2 regions of the Stenotrophomonas rhizophila genome follow, and region 1 is predicted to be linked to the other one. Evidence: riboswitches for the same ligand, from Rfam matches in the RefSeq annotation. Region 1 holds a riboswitch; the other holds the start of a gene.
The links. A riboswitch is a leader RNA that binds a small molecule or an ion and turns the genes downstream of it on or off. The one in region 1 is predicted to bind thiamine pyrophosphate.

Region 1 (7,867 bases):
ACCAGGGTGGGTGCGGGTTTTGATGGATACCTGGCAGTTCTACTTACACGCCGGTCCGTCCCGCACCTGTTGGTTGGGTAATAAGTACGAGGACAAGAAGCGAACGGATGGAGGCCGCGCCGGGACCGGCGTGCTCGATGGATTCGCGAATGGGCGTGTGGCGCTGCAACATGTGATCGAGAAAACCACAGCGGTTTTGCCGCTGTCAACCGTGTTTGGACAATTTCCAACGGTTTCGGCTGTATCCAGCGCAAAGCCCCGCCGTATAAGGATGGTTGCGCGTGAAAGCGTTCCGGTGAACGTCAATTCAAGTTTTGAAGCCCGGTTTCTGCGCGGATCAGGCTGTCGTGGATGCCCCCGTGCATGACCATTGTCGGATGTGCGCAGCACGCCTCAACCGCCACCATCGAACGCTTTCCACCCCTCCAGGAAACTCCTCCGTGACCCGACCCCTTGTCCGTGCCGCCCTGGCTGCCGCGCTGCTGTGCGCCCTGCCGATGCTGTCTTCTGCCGCCGACCGGGTCACCGGGCATGGCTTTGCCACCCGCTCGGAAGTGATCGCCCCGCACGCGATGGCGGCCACCTCGCAGCCGCTGGCCACGCAGATCGCGCTGGATGTGATGAAGGGCGGTGGCTCGGCGGTGGATGCGGCGATCGCCGCCAATGCCGCGCTGGGGCTGATGGAGCCCACCGGAAACGGGGTGGGCGGGGACCTGTTCGCGATCGTGTGGGATCCGAAAACGCAGAAGCTGTACGGCTACAACGGCTCGGGCCGTTCGCCGAAGTCGCTGACCCTGGCCGAGTTCCAGCGCCGGGGGCTGAAGGACATCCCGGCCACGGGCCCACTGCCGGTGTCGGTGCCGGGCGCGGTGGATGGCTGGTTCGCGCTGCATGACCGCTTCGGCCGCAAGCCGATGGCCGACAACCTGGCGCCGGCGATCCGCTACGCACGCGAGGGCCACCCGGTGGCGGAGGTGATCGCCTACTACTGGGACCGGTCGGTGCCGAAGCTGTCGCAGTATCCGGGCTTCAAGGAGCAGTTCACGATCAATGGGCACGCGCCGCGCAAGGGTGAGGTGTGGAAGAACCCGAACCTGGCCAACACGCTGGAGCAGATCGCGCAGGGCGGCCGCGATGCGTTCTACAAGGGCGACATCGCGCGCACGATTGGCACCTACTTCAAGGCCAATGGCGGTTACCTGAGCTACGACGACATGGCCAGCCACCACGGCGAGTGGGTGGAGCCGGTGAGCAGCAACTACCGGGGGTATGACGTGTGGGAGCTGCCACCGAACAGCCAGGGTATCGCGGCGCTGCAGATCCTGAACGTGCTGGAGGGGTACGACTTCTCGAAGATTCCGTTCGGCTCGCCGGAGCATGTGCACCTGTTCGTGGAAGCCAAGAAGCTGGCCTTCGCGGACCGGGCGCGCTTCTACACCGATCCGGCGTTCCAGCCGGCGCCGGTGGCCAAGCTGGTGTCGAAGGAATACGCGGCCGAGCGGCGCAAGCTGATTTCAATGGACAAGGCGCTGCGCGAGGTGCAGCCGGGCACGCCGAAGCAGCTGGAAGAAGGCGACACGATCTACATGACGGTGGCCGATGCGGACGGGATGATGGTGTCGCTGATCCAGTCCAACTACCGCGGGATGGGCAGCGGCATGGCGCCGCCGGGGCTGGGTTTCATCCTGCAGGATCGCGGCGAGATGTTCGTGCTGCGCAAGGACCACCCCAATGGCTATGCGCCGGGCAAGCGTCCGTTCCAGACCATCATTCCGGGCTTCGTGACCAAGGACGGCAAGCCGTGGATGAGTTTTGGCGTGATGGGCGGTGCGATGCAGCCGCAGGGGCACGCGCAGATCGTGATGAACCTGGTGGACTTCGGCATGAACCTGCAGGAAGCCGGTGATGCGCCGCGCATCCAGCATGAAGGCTCGACCGAACCGACCGGGCAGGCCACGGCGATGAGCGACGGCGGCGAGGTGAACCTGGAAACCGGCTACCCGTATGAAACGGTGCGCGCGTTGATGCGCAAGGGGCACCGCGTGACGTTCGCTGACGGTCCGTACGGCGGGTACCAGGCGATCATGCGCGACCCTGAAACCGGGGTGTATTACGGTGCTTCGGAAAGCCGCAAGGATGGGCAGGCAGCCGGATACTGAGCAGTCCGGTGGAGCCACGCGGTGCGTGGCTGCTTCATGCATCTTTGCGAGCAGCCGGCGGCCCCTGTCAAAAACATGGATGTTTTTGCCAAGCCCCCAAGGGTGAAGGCGCACTGCTTGCGAGGCACTGCCTCGCGTGCGACTGAACGCCCAGCCGCTGGCGGCTGGGCCGGGGCCCGGAGGGCGGTTTACGGCGTGTCCCGTAAGAGGCTGCCCGTCGGCCTCCCCAGCGCGTAAAAACTGAAACGCTGCTCTTACCCCTTACGTATCCGCCCGCGAAGCCTCATCGCGCGTCTCTTCCTGCGCGGCGATCTCTCGCTCGATCCAGGCATCCATCATCCGCCGCGCGCGCAATGCGCGTCGACGCTGTAGCGCGTACTCCATGTCGAGCACGCGGTACAGCGACCACATGACGGCCAGCATCAGCAGTGCGAAGGGCAGGGCGGCGATGGTGATCATGCCCTGCAGCGCGTCCAGGCCGCCGGCCAGCAGCAGCACGGCGGCGATCAGGGCAATCGCCACGCCCCAAGTGATCTTCCGCGACAATGGCGGGTCGCCGGCTTCGTCGGTGGACATGCTGGCCAGTACCAGCACCGCCGAGTCTGCCGAAGTGACGAAGAAGATCATCAGCAGCACCAGTGCGATCACCGAGAGCACGGTGGGCAGCGGCAGGCTGTCGAACATGGTGAACAGCACGGTTTCGTAGCCGGTGCCCAGTGCCTGCACCAGGTCCACATGGCCGAAGATCTGCGACCACAGCGCGGTGCCGCCGAACACCGAGAACCACAGGAAGCCGAGCACGCTGGGTGCGATCACCACGCCGAGCACGAACTCGCGGATGCTGCGCCCGCGCGAGACGCGGGCGATGAACGAGCCCACGAAAGGTGCCCAGGCAATCCACCACGCCCAGTAGAAGATCGTCCAGTCGGCCACCCAGGTGCTGCCCGAGAATGGCGACATGCGCAGGCTCATGGTCACCAGCTGGTTGAGGTAGGCGCCAATGGTGGTGGTGAAGGTATCGAAGATGAAGGCAGTGGGGCCGAGCACCAGCACCAGCGCCAGCAGCACGGCAGCCAGGCCGAGGTTGAAGTTGGAGAGCCACTTGATGCCACGGTGCACGCCGCTGGCGGTAGAGGCCATGTACAGCACGAAGGCGACGGCGATGATGGTCAGCTGCAGCGGCGCGCCGGCGTGCAGGCCGAACACGCGGTCCAGCCCGGCGGCGATCTGGATGGTGCCAAAGCCCAGCGTGGTGGCCACGCCGATCGCGGTGGCCACCACCGCCGCAACGTTCACCACGGTGCCGATCCACCCCCGGTGGTGCGCGCCGATCAGCGGCTGCAGCAGATCGCTGATCAATCCACGGCCATTGCGGTTGAACTGGAACCAGGCCATCGCCAGCCCGATCAGTGCGTAGATCGCCCACGGGTGCAGGCCCCAGTGGAAGAACGCATAGCGCATCGAGGCGCGTGCCGCTTCCATGCTCTGCGGGGGCAGGCCTTCGGGTGGGGTGACGAAGTGCGAGACCGGTTCGGCCGCGCCCCAGAACACCAGGCCGATGCCCATGCCGGCGGCGAACAGCATCGACATCCAGCTGGCGTTGGAGAAATCCGGTTCGGCATCTTCACCGCCGATCCGCAGCGAGCCCAGCCGCCCGAAAGCGAGATAGAGCAGGAACGAGAGCGTGATGAACACCACCAGCAGGTACAGCCAGCCGGCACTGCGGACGATGTGCACCAGCCCGCCGCGCACGATTTCGTTGAACGGGTCGGGTGCCACCCCAGCGGCCAGCACCAGCAGTACCACCAGGGCGATGGAGAGTCGAAATACCATGCGCGGCAGTCTATCCAAGGCGGCATGACATGGCTGTTCACACTTGCGGTGCAGGTGTGGTCTAATCCGCCCCGAAGCGGGGGTACCGCGGCCATGTGGCCTCGGTTGAGACAGTCCCTTCGAACCTGATCCGGTTGATACCGGCGTAGGGAAGCTTCGCAACAGCCGATGCACCGCGCCGCCCAGCCCCCCGCCTGGGATCCGCGCGCCGTGCGCCGGCCGTGCGCCGCCGCTTCGTCCCTCGCCGTGCGAACCCTCGCACCGACAACCCAGGACGATGCCCGATGAACGCACACCCTTCCGCCCTGCAGCAACAGGCCCAGCAGCTGTCCGAGTCGGTCACCCGACCCATTCCCGGCTCACGCAAGATCCACGTGCCCGGCTCGCGCTGCGACCTGCAGGTGCCGATGCGCGAGATTGCGCTGAGTGGCGGCAACGCCCCGCTGACCGTGTACGACACCTCCGGCCCGTACACCGATCCCGAGGCCCGCATCGACCTGTCCACCGGCTTGCCGGCCCTGCGTGCAGGCTGGGTCGCCGAGCGTGGCGACACCGAACTGCTGGATCGGCCCAGCTCGGCGTTCGGGCGTTCGCGCGAAACCGATGCGCGGCTGGACGCGGTGCGCTTCCCGTCGCGGCTGCAACCGCGACGCGCGGTGGCCGGCGCCAACGTCACCCAGATGCACTATGCCCGTCGCGGCATCATCACTCCGGAAATGGAGTTCGTGGCGATCCGCGAGAACCAGCGCCTCGAGGCCATCCGCGACGAGGCGCTGCTGATGCAGCACCCCGGCCAGTCGTTTGGTGCCTCCATCCCCGCCTCGATCACGCCGGAGTTCGTGCGCGAGGAAATCGCGCGCGGGCGGGCGGTGCTGCCCAACAACATCAACCACCCCGAGAGCGAGCCGATGATCATCGGCCGCAACTTCCTGACCAAGATCAACGCCAACATCGGCAACAGCGCGGTGTCCTCGGGCATCGCCGAGGAAGTGGAGAAACTGGTGTGGGCGATCCGCTGGGGCGGTGACACCGTGATGGACCTGTCCACCGGCAAGCACATCCATGAAACCCGCGAATGGATCCTGCGCAACTCGCCGGTGGCGATCGGCACGGTGCCGATCTACCAGGCGCTGGAAAAGGTCGATGGCCGTGCCGAAGACCTGAGCTGGGAAATCTTCCGCGATACGCTCATCGAGCAGGCCGAGCAGGGCGTGGACTACTTCACCATCCATGCCGGCGTGCTGCTGCGCCACGTGCCGCTCACCGCGCGCCGGGTGACCGGCATCGTCTCGCGCGGCGGCTCGATCATGGCCAAGTGGTGCCTGGCCCATCAGCGCGAGAACTTCCTCTACACGCATTTCGAGGACATCTGCGAGATCATGAAGGCCTACGACGTGACCTTCTCGCTGGGGGATGGCCTGCGCCCCGGTTGCATCGCCGACGCCAACGATGCCGCGCAGTTCGGCGAACTGGAAGCGTTGGGCGAGCTGACGAAGATTGCCTGGAAGCACGATGTGCAGACCATGATCGAAGGCCCCGGCCATGTGCCGATGCAGCTGATCAAGGAGAACATGGACAAGCAGCTGCGTGAGTGCGGCGAGGCGCCGTTCTACACGCTGGGGCCGCTCACCACCGACATCGCGCCGGGCTACGACCACATCACCAGCGCAATCGGCGCGGCGATGATCGGCTGGTACGGCACCGCCATGCTCTGTTACGTCACCCCCAAGGAGCACCTGGGCCTGCCCAACCGCCAGGACGTGCGCGACGGCATCATGGCTTACCGCATCGCGGCCCACGCCGCCGACCTGGCCAAGGGCCACCCGGGTGCGCAGGTGCGCGACAACGCGCTGAGCAGGGCGCGCTTCGAGTTCCGCTGGGAAGACCAGTTCCACCTGGGCCTGGATCCGGAGAAGGCGCGCGGGTTCCATGACGAAACGTTGCCCAAGGACGCCCACAAGGAGGCCCATTTCTGCTCGATGTGCGGCCCGCACTTCTGTTCGATGAAGATCACCCAGGACGTGCGCGACTACGCGGCCGGGGCGGCCGTCATGCCGCCCGGGCGCGACAGCCGTTAAGCTTCGGCCATCGACACAGGGGCAGGGACACCACGATGGCCATAGCGCGCACCACCCGATGGCTGGCCATCGCCCGTCGGCACCCTTCGGCCTGGTTGCTGGGGGTGCAGTTGCTGGGCGTATTGCTGTACCCGGCCATGGACGAGTCCGGGGCCGGCCGCGCGCTGTTCGGCGCGTTCGGCATCGCGGTGCTTGGCCTGGCGTTGTGGGTGGTGCGGCGCAGCCCGCTGGGCATGTGGGTGGCGTTGCTGTTGGCCATTCCCTCCGTGGTGTTCTCCCTGTCCGGGGCACTGCTGGGGCGGCCGGCGCTGGTCACCACCGCGCAGCTGCTGGAATGCCTGCTGTATTTCTATACGGCCGGCAGCCTGATCGCCTACATGCTGCAGGACCACAAGGTGACCCGTGACGAGCTGTTCGCCGCGGGCGCGACCTTCACGCTGCTGGCCTGGGCGTTCGCCTTCGCGTTCGCCGTCTGCCAGCAGTGGTTCCCGGGCAGCTTCGTGGCCACCAGCGAGAGCGAACTGCGCACCTGGATGGAGCTGCTTTATCTCAGCTTCAGTTTGTTGTCCGGGGTGGGCCTGAGCGACGTCGTGCCGGTGCATCCACAAGCACGCGCACTGGTGATGCTGGAACAGTTCGCAGGCGTGATGTACGTAGCGTTGGTGGTGTCGCGACTGGTCGGATTGACCATGATCCGCAATGCGCGAAACTGAATCGCCGATAAAAAATTGCTGAATCAAACTTAAAAAGTTGCTGAATCGCAGATAAAAAATTCGCGCCAAGCGGCGCGAATGTTGAAGCAATTTATGTGGATTCGTCGGCGAGAGAGGCCTGATGTCCTCTGCGCGCACAGGCGCAGTTAACCGGCATAGGCTAGTATTCGCGCGCTTCAGTGTCTTTGCCCTTTGCACTGATGACGTGTGCGGAATCTGGCGGTTCGTTCGATCTGTGGTTGATTCGATGAATGCTGCGTTCCTGTTGTTCAGTTGTATTACGTAGCGCCGGAATGATCAGCCTGGATAGTGAGACACCCGCTGCCGACCGCCTGAGGATCGGCGATTGCACCATTACGCTGTCGTCGCGTGAGGTGGTGGTGGAGGGCGCGCGTCGTCCGCGCCGGCTCACGCCCAAGGCGCTGGGTGTGCTCAAGGTGCTCATGCGCGTGCCCGGTGCGGTGGTGACCCGCGAGGAACTGTTCGCCGAGGTCTGGCCGGACACGCTGCCCACCAACGATGTGCTGACCCAGGCCATCACCCAGCTGCGCAAGGCGTTCTCCCGCGACGACGACGGCGGCACCGCCTATATCGAAACCATCGCCAAGACAGGCTACCGGCTGCTGCAGCCGGTGTCGGTGCTGGTCGAGCCCGGCCCGGACGTCGATGCCGCGCCCAATGAAGACGAACGCGATGCGCTGGCCGCCGTGTTCGCCGCGGCAACCCCTGCGCCGCGCCCACGCAGCCGCTGGCGGCGCAACCGGCGCTATGTGTTCCTGGCCATCGGCCTGGGCATGTTCATCGCCCTGCTGGTGATGGCCGCACTGCTGCTGCAGCGCCCGCCGCGCGGGCCTGAAGGCAGTGGCGTGCTGGAAGACGGCAGCCGCGTGGTCGGCAGCCCGCAGCGCCCGTATCGTTTGATTACCGCCACGGCCGGCTTCGAGACCTACCCGACCGTATCGCCGGATGGATCGCAGGTGGCTTACGAGGCCGACGATGCAACTGGCGACGGCAGTGCGATCAAGGTGCAGACCTCCGGCAACGCGCCCGCGCGGCTGCTGACCGATACGCCTGCGGGCCATTC
Region 2 (7,867 bases), 1.1 Mb from region 1:
CGCATCAACCCCACCAGGCGCTGGCAGATGCTCAGGCCCAACCCGGTCCCCCCGTAGTGGCGGGTGATCGCCACATCGGCCTGAGCAAACGGCTTGAACAGCCGCTCGCGCTGCTCGGGTGAAATGCCGATACCGGTGTCGGCCACCGTCAGCCGCAAGGCCTGCGCCATCTCATCATCGCGCTCCACGCTCAATGCGATGGTCACCGCGCCTTCGTTGGTGAATTTGATGGCGTTGCTGAGCAGGTTGAACACGATCTGGCGCAGCCGCATGCCATCGACCAGGTGCTGGTGGGCGACGGCGGGATCGACCTCCAGGCTGAGCGAAAGGTTCTTGCTGGAGGCCTGTGGCGACAGCAGCTGCTGCACGTTGTCGAGCAGGCTGCGCAGCATGACCGGCTGCGGCTCCAGCGGCAACGCGCCGGCTTCGATGCGCGAGTAGTCGAGGATGTCATCCAGGATCTGCCGCAGCATCTGCGCCGAATCCTCGATGACCGCGATGATGCGCCGCTGCTCGCCATCCAGGTCGGTGTGCGACAGCGCTTCGACCATGCCCAGCACGCCACTCATCGGCGTGCGGATTTCGTGGCTCATGGTGGCCAGGAAGTTGGATTTGGCCGCGGTGGCCCGTTCGGCGTCGGACTTGGCGGCGGCCAAGGCATCGGCCTGTGCGCGCGCTTCGGTCACGTCCACCCAGTAACCGCTCCACAGCACCACGCCGTGTTCGGCGGCATACGGCAATGCGCGGGTACGCACCCAGCGCACCGCGCCGTGCGGGCTGGTGCGGAACTCCATGTCCAGCGCGGAGAAATCGCGCGCGGCGTCGTGCAGCGCGCGGTTGACCGCCTCGCGGTCGCGCGGGTCGATCTGGTCGACCAGGCGGGTTTCATCAGCGACCACTTCGGCGGTGCTGACCCCGAACATCGACTGCAGGTCGCCGGTGATGTACGGGAACGTCACCCGGCCATCGCTGTCACGGCGCGCCTGGTAGACGATCGCCGGCAGGTTGTCGGTCACTTCCACCAGCCGCTGTTCCAGCCGGCGCCGCATGCCGACCTCGCGGCGCAGCCGCCAGTAGCCCCATCCATGCACGATGATGCCGGTGAGCAGCACCAGCGACAGCGGCACCGCCCAGCGCGCGACCGAGCGCCAGTCCAGCCCGGTGCGGTATTCGGCCAGCAGCCAGTCGCCCCGGATGGCGGCGTGCTCGCGTGGGGTGAGGTTGGCCAGTACCCGGTCGAAGGTGGTGGCCAGCGGTGCGTACTGGCGTTTGACGGCCAGCGACAGCTGGTCGCTGAAGCCCGCCGGCGCGGCCACGTGCAGCTTGGCCGGATACACCTCGCGAACCACGCGGTCGACCATCGCCAGGTTGCCCACGTAGGCATCGGCGTCGCCATTGGCCAGTCGCGACAGTGCCTGCTCCACGCCGCGCGCCGGCACGATGCGCGCCTTGGGCGCGTACTGGAGGATGTAGCCGCGCAGGCGCTCGGGGTCGGAGAGCAGGATGCTGCGCCCGTCCAGGTCGCCCAGCCCCAGTACCGAACGGCTGTTGTTCGGGGTGACGATCACGTTGGGCACGCTGATGAAGGGCTGGCTGAAGACCCAGTCATCGCCCAGGTAATGCGCATCGTTCGGCATGCCCATCACCACATCGACATCGCCGCGGCGCATCTGCTCGCGCACCTCGAACCAGTCGTGCGCGGGCACGCGGTTCAACTGTGCCCCAACCATGCGCAGCTGGCGCAGGTAATCGCCGGCCACCCCGCTGGGTTCGCCGGCCGCATCGATGAACGACAGCGGCGCCCCGTTCGGCGCATAGCCCATGCGCAACGGGGTGGCCAGGATGCGGCGTTCGGCCTCGCCCAGGATCAGCCGCGACTGCGCCGACCACTGCAGTGGCGGCAGCCAGCGCTTGTACAGCGCCTCGCGCTGCGCGGCGGTCACGGTGGACAGCGCGCTGTCGAGCGCTTCGGCCAGCGGCTGGCGGGCGTTGGGCACGCCGAAGTGGAGGCGCTCGGGCGGCAGGTCGCTGGGCCGCAGCAGGGCGATACCGTCAATGTCCTGCTCGCGGATCAGGGTGCTGGCGACGTGCGCATTGCCGATGTACACATCGGCCTTGCCCTGGGCCACCATCGCCAGCGCGGCCCGGGTATTGGGCGCAGTCACCTGGCGGGCGGCGGGGAAGCGTGAACGCACCTGGTTGCTGGTGAGGAATTCCTGCTCGGTGACCACGCGCAGCCCGGCCAGGTCCGGGTCGCTTGAGGTCCGGGTATCGCCCACCCGGCCCACCAGGGCCAACGGCGCGTCGGCGTAGGAGCCGGTATAGACCATGCAGCGGGTGCGGTCCGGGGTGAGGGTGATGTTCATCACCACGTCGACCTCGCCCCGGCATGCCGCATCCAGCACGTCTGCCCAATCGCGATACACCCGCACCTTCACCCGCACGCCGAGCTGCCGGGTCAACAACATCAGGTAGTCGTAGCCGAGTCCGTCGGGGCGGCCGTTGTGCATGAATTCGAATGGTGGCCAGCCGCTGTCGTACAGCCCCAGTAAGATGGTAGGGTTCCGGTCGATCCATTCAGCCTGGCGCGGTGACAGCGACGGTGCAGGCGCCGGAGCCGCGATGGCGCCCAGCGCGATCACCAGGCCCAGCACGACCAGCCAGCGGACAACCGAGGTACGCATGCTGTCAGTTCTCCCAGGAGTGATCCGCCCACCGCGACGTGCCCCGAGGGGCCGCTGCCTTAACGGCCATACTATTCCATGAGCTTGCGCATAATCATCGCCGACGACCACCCGGTGGTCCGCATCGGCACCAAATCCGTGATCGAATCCAGTGGCGTGGGCCACGTGGTGGCCGAAGCCAGCAGCGTGGATGAGCTCTTGGCCGTGCTCAAGGTCAAGGAGTGCGACGTGCTGGTCACCGATTACTCCATGCCCGGCGGCGGCCAGCCTGACGGTTTTGCCATGATCGGCCAGGTCCGCCGTCACTATCCGGACCTGCCGGTGCTGATGCTGAGCGTCTCCAACAACCTGGCGATCCTGCGCATGGTGGTTGGAACCGGCGTGCTCGGGCTGGTCGACAAGACCTCGTCGATGGAAGAACTGCCGGTGGCGATCCAGACCGTGCACCGCGGCCAGCCGTATGTCAGCCGCACCCTGAAAAAACGCATCGACAAGATCGGCACGGAGGGCATGGGCGACGATCGCGCACGCGCGCTGTCGCCCCGTGAGGTGGAAGTCCTGCGCCTGCTGGGCAGCGGCCTGATCGTCAAGGAAATCGCCGCGAAACTGCACAAGAGCGTGAGCACCATCAGCCGGCAGAAAGGCGATGCCATGCTCAAGCTTGGCCTGGACAATGACGCCGATCTGTTCGATTACATCAAGATCCACCGCTTCTGAAAGTGTGTCACCGATCCATGCCCTGTTTGCCGACACTACCGTTTCAATGACGAACCCCGATCACCGCGTGCAGGGCCTGGACAACGATGACGTCGCCGCAGATTGGCCTGCAATCGACGACGCCGAACTTGCCTGGCTGCGCGGGCAGCATCCGGCGCTTGAGGGCGACTGCCACGTGGTGTGGCACAGCCCGCGACCGTTTTCAGCGGCCGCGCTGGTGGAGTGCGGATCACGGCGCTGCTTCATCAAACGCCACCATCGCCGCGTGCGCACGGCCGACGTGCTGGCCGAAGAGCACCGTTTCATCGCGCACCTGGCCGCTGCCGGACTCCCGGTCGTGCAGGTGCTGCAGGCCTGCGATGGCGCCACCGCGATCGCCCATGGCGACTGGACCTACGAACTGCACGCGCAGGGTGACGGCCATGACCTGTACCGCGACAGCCCCTCCTGGACACCGCTCGGCGATGCCGCGCAGGCGCGCACAGCCGGTGCGATGCTGGCCCGCCTGCACCTTGCATCGGCCAGCTACGCCGCGCCCCAGCGCAGCACGCACCTGCTGGTGGCGCGCGATGACCTGATCCGCGCCCCTGATCCGCTTTCACTGCTGAAGCGTGAGCTGCTCGACCGACCGGGGCTGGCCAGTTACCTGTCGCGCCAGCAGTGGGAACACGACCTGCAGCGCGCGGTGCTGCCCTGGCACGCGGCCCTGGGCGAGCGCCTGGCCGCCGAGCCGGTGCTGTGGGGGCACAACGACTGGCACGTCTCCAACCTGCTCTGGCACGGCCACGGCGCCACGGCGTCGATCGCCACCGTGTTCGATTTCGGCTTGGCCTCGCCGACCAGTGCCCTGTTCGACCTGGCCACCGCGATCGAGCGCAATGCCATCGCCTGGCTGGATGCAGACGGCGATGGCCCGGTGGCGCATGCCGATATCGCGCTGGCGCTGCTGACCGGCTACCGCCAGGTACGGCCGCTGGGGGCCGCCCAGGTGCACCTGCTGGCCGACCTGCTGCCGGTGGTGCACCTGGACTTCGCCCTTTCGGAAGTGGAGTACTTCCAAGGGGTTACCGGCTCCCCGGCCAACGCCGACGTGGCGTACCGCACGTTCCTGCTGGGCCATGCCGACTGGTTCGCCAGCCGCCCGGGCCGGGCCCTGCTGGATGCCCTGCACGCCGCTGCCTGAGCCACCGGGGTCGCAACGGCGGCCGATTGGTGTGAAACTAGCCACTGAAGCGGGGGTGCCTGGCGTTGCCAGGCTGAGAGAGTCCCTTGGAACCTGATCCGGTTTGCACCGGCGTAGGGAGCTTGAGCAGCGAGCGCATCCCCCATTGCGGGCCGGTGCGCCTGCGCGCCGTCGCTTCGTCTCCTCTGGCTGATGACGAATCGAATGAACCGCTGCTACCGCCTCACGCTGTTGACCGCCGCCCTCTGCGCCGCCCTGCCGCTGTACGCCAGTGACGCCGACAGCGCCGCAGGCGAGCGCTCGCCCACCGACCTGGCCGGCATCCGCGTGCAGGCGCGCAAGCCCGCCGCGCCGCTGGCACCGTCGAGCAGCTTCGGCAGCGCGGACTGGAAGAACACCCCGGCCTCGGTCAACGTGCTCGACAGCGCCTTGCTGGACCGCCTGCAGGTACGCACGCTGTCCGAGCTGGCCCGGCACGACGCGTCGCTGGGCGACAGCTACGCACCGGTGGGCTATTACCAGAACATCGCCATCCGCGGTTTCGCGCTGGACCCGGCCACCGGCTACCGCTTCAACGGGCTGTCCATCGCCGGCGAACAGCGGCTGGCGCTGGAAAACGTGCAGCAGGTGGAAATCCTCAAGGGTGAGGCCGGGCTGGCCGCGGGCGTGATGGCCCCGGGCGGGATCATCAACTACGTCGGCAAGCGCCCCGCCGATGTGCGCACCGTCACCCTGGCCACCGATTCGGAGGGCTCGCGCTACGCGGCGGTGGACCTGGGCGGCTGGCTTACCCCGCGCTTCGGGCTGCGCTTCAACGCGGCCTGGGATGACACCTCGTCCTATATCGAGCATGCCGACGGCCGCCGCAACTTCTATTCGCTGGCCGCCGACTGGCTGATCGGCGAACGCGGCAAGCTGGAAGTGGATGCCAACTACCAGACCAGCGCGCAGCGTTCGGCGTCCGGTTACCAGCTGCTGGGCGGCAGCGAACTGCCGCGCGGCGTGGACCGCAGCCGCATGCTGGGCCACCAGCCGTGGCAGCAGCCGGTGGGCATCGACAGCACCAACCTCACCGCGCTGCATACCTACGATTTCAGCCCGGCCTGGCAGTCGCGCGTGTCGGTGGGCCACAGCCGCTCGGTGATCCAGGACAACGTCGCCTTTGCGTACGGCTGCTACTACGCTGCTGGCTGCGCCGATGGCAGCGTACCGGGCAACTACTTCGCGCCCAACGGCGACTACGACATCTACGATTACCGCAGCCCCGACGACGTGCGCCGCAATGACGAGGCACGCGGCGAACTGCGCGGCCGCTTCAGCACCGGCGCGGTGGAACACGAACTGTCGGTGGGGCTGAGCGCGTTCCACCGCACCGTGGACAAGCGCCAGAACGTCAACGAGTACGTGGGCACGGCCAACATCGGCGATGCGCAGGTACCCGTGTTCGATCCCTCGCCGCTGCAGCCGGGCCCGTCCGCGCGGCGCCTGGACAGCTGGCAGCGCGCGGTGTTCGCGCTGGACCGCATGCACGTCGGCGATGACTGGCAGTGGCTGGCTGGCGGCCGCTACGTGCGCCTGGATGAGCGCGCCTACGACAAGCGCGGCACCCCGGAACGGCACAGCCGGCTGTCGCAGTTCCTGCCGCAGACCGCACTGGTGTGGCAGGCCACCGAACAGCTGAACGTGTACGCCAGCTACGTGGAAGGCCTGTCGCTGGGCCAGGAAGCGCCGTTCTGGACCTCCAACGGCAGCACCTTCCTGCCGGCCATGCAGTCGCGCCAGCGCGAGCTGGGGGTCAAGTACGCCGCCACCGACGGCCTGATGCTGGGCGCGGCGGTGTTCCGCACCACCCAGCCGTTCCAGTACGCCAAGCCGGACGCCAGCGATGCCGGCTTCACCTTCGTGCAGGAAGGTACCCAGGCCCACACCGGGCTGGAGCTGACCGCCAATGGCCAGGTCACCGAGCGGCTGGCGCTGAACGCCAGCGCCAGCGTGCTGCAGGCGCGCGCGCGCGATGCCGGTACCGCGTTCTACGACGGCCAGCAGCTGGTCAACGTGCCCAAGGTGCGTGCGGCCGTGCACGTGGACTATGCCCTGCCGTTCGTGGCCGGCCTGGCGGTAAGTGGCGGCTGGCGCTATGCCTCGTCCAATGCGGCCACGGTGGATGGCAGCGTCAAGGCACCCTCGTATTCGGTGTTCGATGCCGGTGTGCGCTTCCAGCACGCGCTGCGCGAGCATCCGGTGACCTGGACGCTGTCGGTGGACAACGTATTCGACCGCTTCTACTGGCGTGACACCGGCAGCAGCTATGGCGATTACTACCTGTTCGCCGGTGCGCCGCGCCAGGCGCGCCTGTCGGTCACCTTCGGCCTGTGAGCGCGCTCCTGCTCGAATGGAGCGCCGTCGCCGCCAGCCTGCTGGGGGTGTGGCTGATGGCCAAGCGCCGCGTGCTGGCGTGGCCGGTGGGACTGCTGGCGGTGGGCCTGTATGCGGTGGTGTTCATCGAAGCACGGCTGTATTCGGACACCCTGCTGCAGGTCGCTTTCGGCGGTTTCCTGCTGTACGGCTGGCTCAGCTGGCACCGGCATGCCGAGCAGGATGGCGCGATCGTGATCGTGCCGCTGCCGCGACGGCGATTGCTGCGCGACCTCGGCGTGGGCATCGCCTTCGGCATCGCGTTGGGCGCGGCCATGCACACCTGGACCGATGCCGCGCTGCCGTGGCTGGACGCGATGCTGGCCGCCCTCAGCCTGGTGGCGCAGTGGTGGCAGGCACGCCGGCACGTGGCTACTTGGTGGCTGTGGATCGTGGTGGACGTGGTCTACGTGGGCATGTACCTGGCCAAATCGCTGGACATCACCGCCGGGCTGTACCTGGTGTTCGTCGGCCTGGCCGTGATGGGCCTGCGCGCGTGGTCGGCCGCGGGCCATGCCGGGGCGGCACTGAAAGCGCGCTAGGCGCGTAATGCCTCAGTCGAGCAGAAAACGCATCGCCCCGGTGCCCAGCGCCGGGTCGGTGCTGCCCGGCCGGCCATCTTCGATGCGCCCGGCCAGGCGCTGCATCACGCCGGGCTGCTGGATCTCCAGGTCGTACCAGCCTGCCGTGGGAGCGGCGTTCCAGCGGATCTCCATGGCCTGCCCCGGCGCCAGCTGCAGCTCACGTTCCGGCATGCGGCCGGCGTGGACGGCGGCGCGTACGCTGACGGCCTGCGCGGTGGCCGTGGTGTTGTGCAGCTGAAGCGTCAACTGCCCGCCCTCCCCGCGCAGTGACGCCTGCACCGGTA

Region 2: linked by a shared signal. The riboswitch ahead of BAY15_RS01475 (TonB-dependent receptor) and the one ahead of thiC (phosphomethylpyrimidine synthase ThiC) in region 1 are both predicted to bind thiamine pyrophosphate.

Annotation. Positions count from the first base shown of each region.
Region 1 is NZ_CP016294.1:3,510,528-3,518,394, reverse strand. Features, by position in the region: gene ggt (gamma-glutamyltransferase) at 441-2,159, shown strand; gene BAY15_RS15670 (BCCT family transporter) at 2,421-3,992, opposite strand; TPP riboswitch at 4,061-4,162, shown strand; gene thiC (phosphomethylpyrimidine synthase ThiC) at 4,277-6,070, shown strand; gene BAY15_RS15660 (ion channel) at 6,106-6,783, shown strand; gene BAY15_RS15655 (winged helix-turn-helix domain-containing protein) at 7,077-7,867, shown strand, end outside.
Region 2 is NZ_CP016294.1:371,091-378,957, reverse strand. Features, by position in the region: gene BAY15_RS01490 (ATP-binding protein) at 1-2,684, opposite strand, end outside; gene BAY15_RS01485 (response regulator) at 2,763-3,401, shown strand; gene BAY15_RS01480 (phosphotransferase enzyme family protein) at 3,448-4,584, shown strand; TPP riboswitch at 4,626-4,721, shown strand; gene BAY15_RS01475 (TonB-dependent receptor) at 4,789-6,960, shown strand; gene pnuC (nicotinamide riboside transporter PnuC) at 6,969-7,541, shown strand; gene BAY15_RS01465 (phosphocholine-specific phospholipase C) at 7,554-7,867, opposite strand, start outside.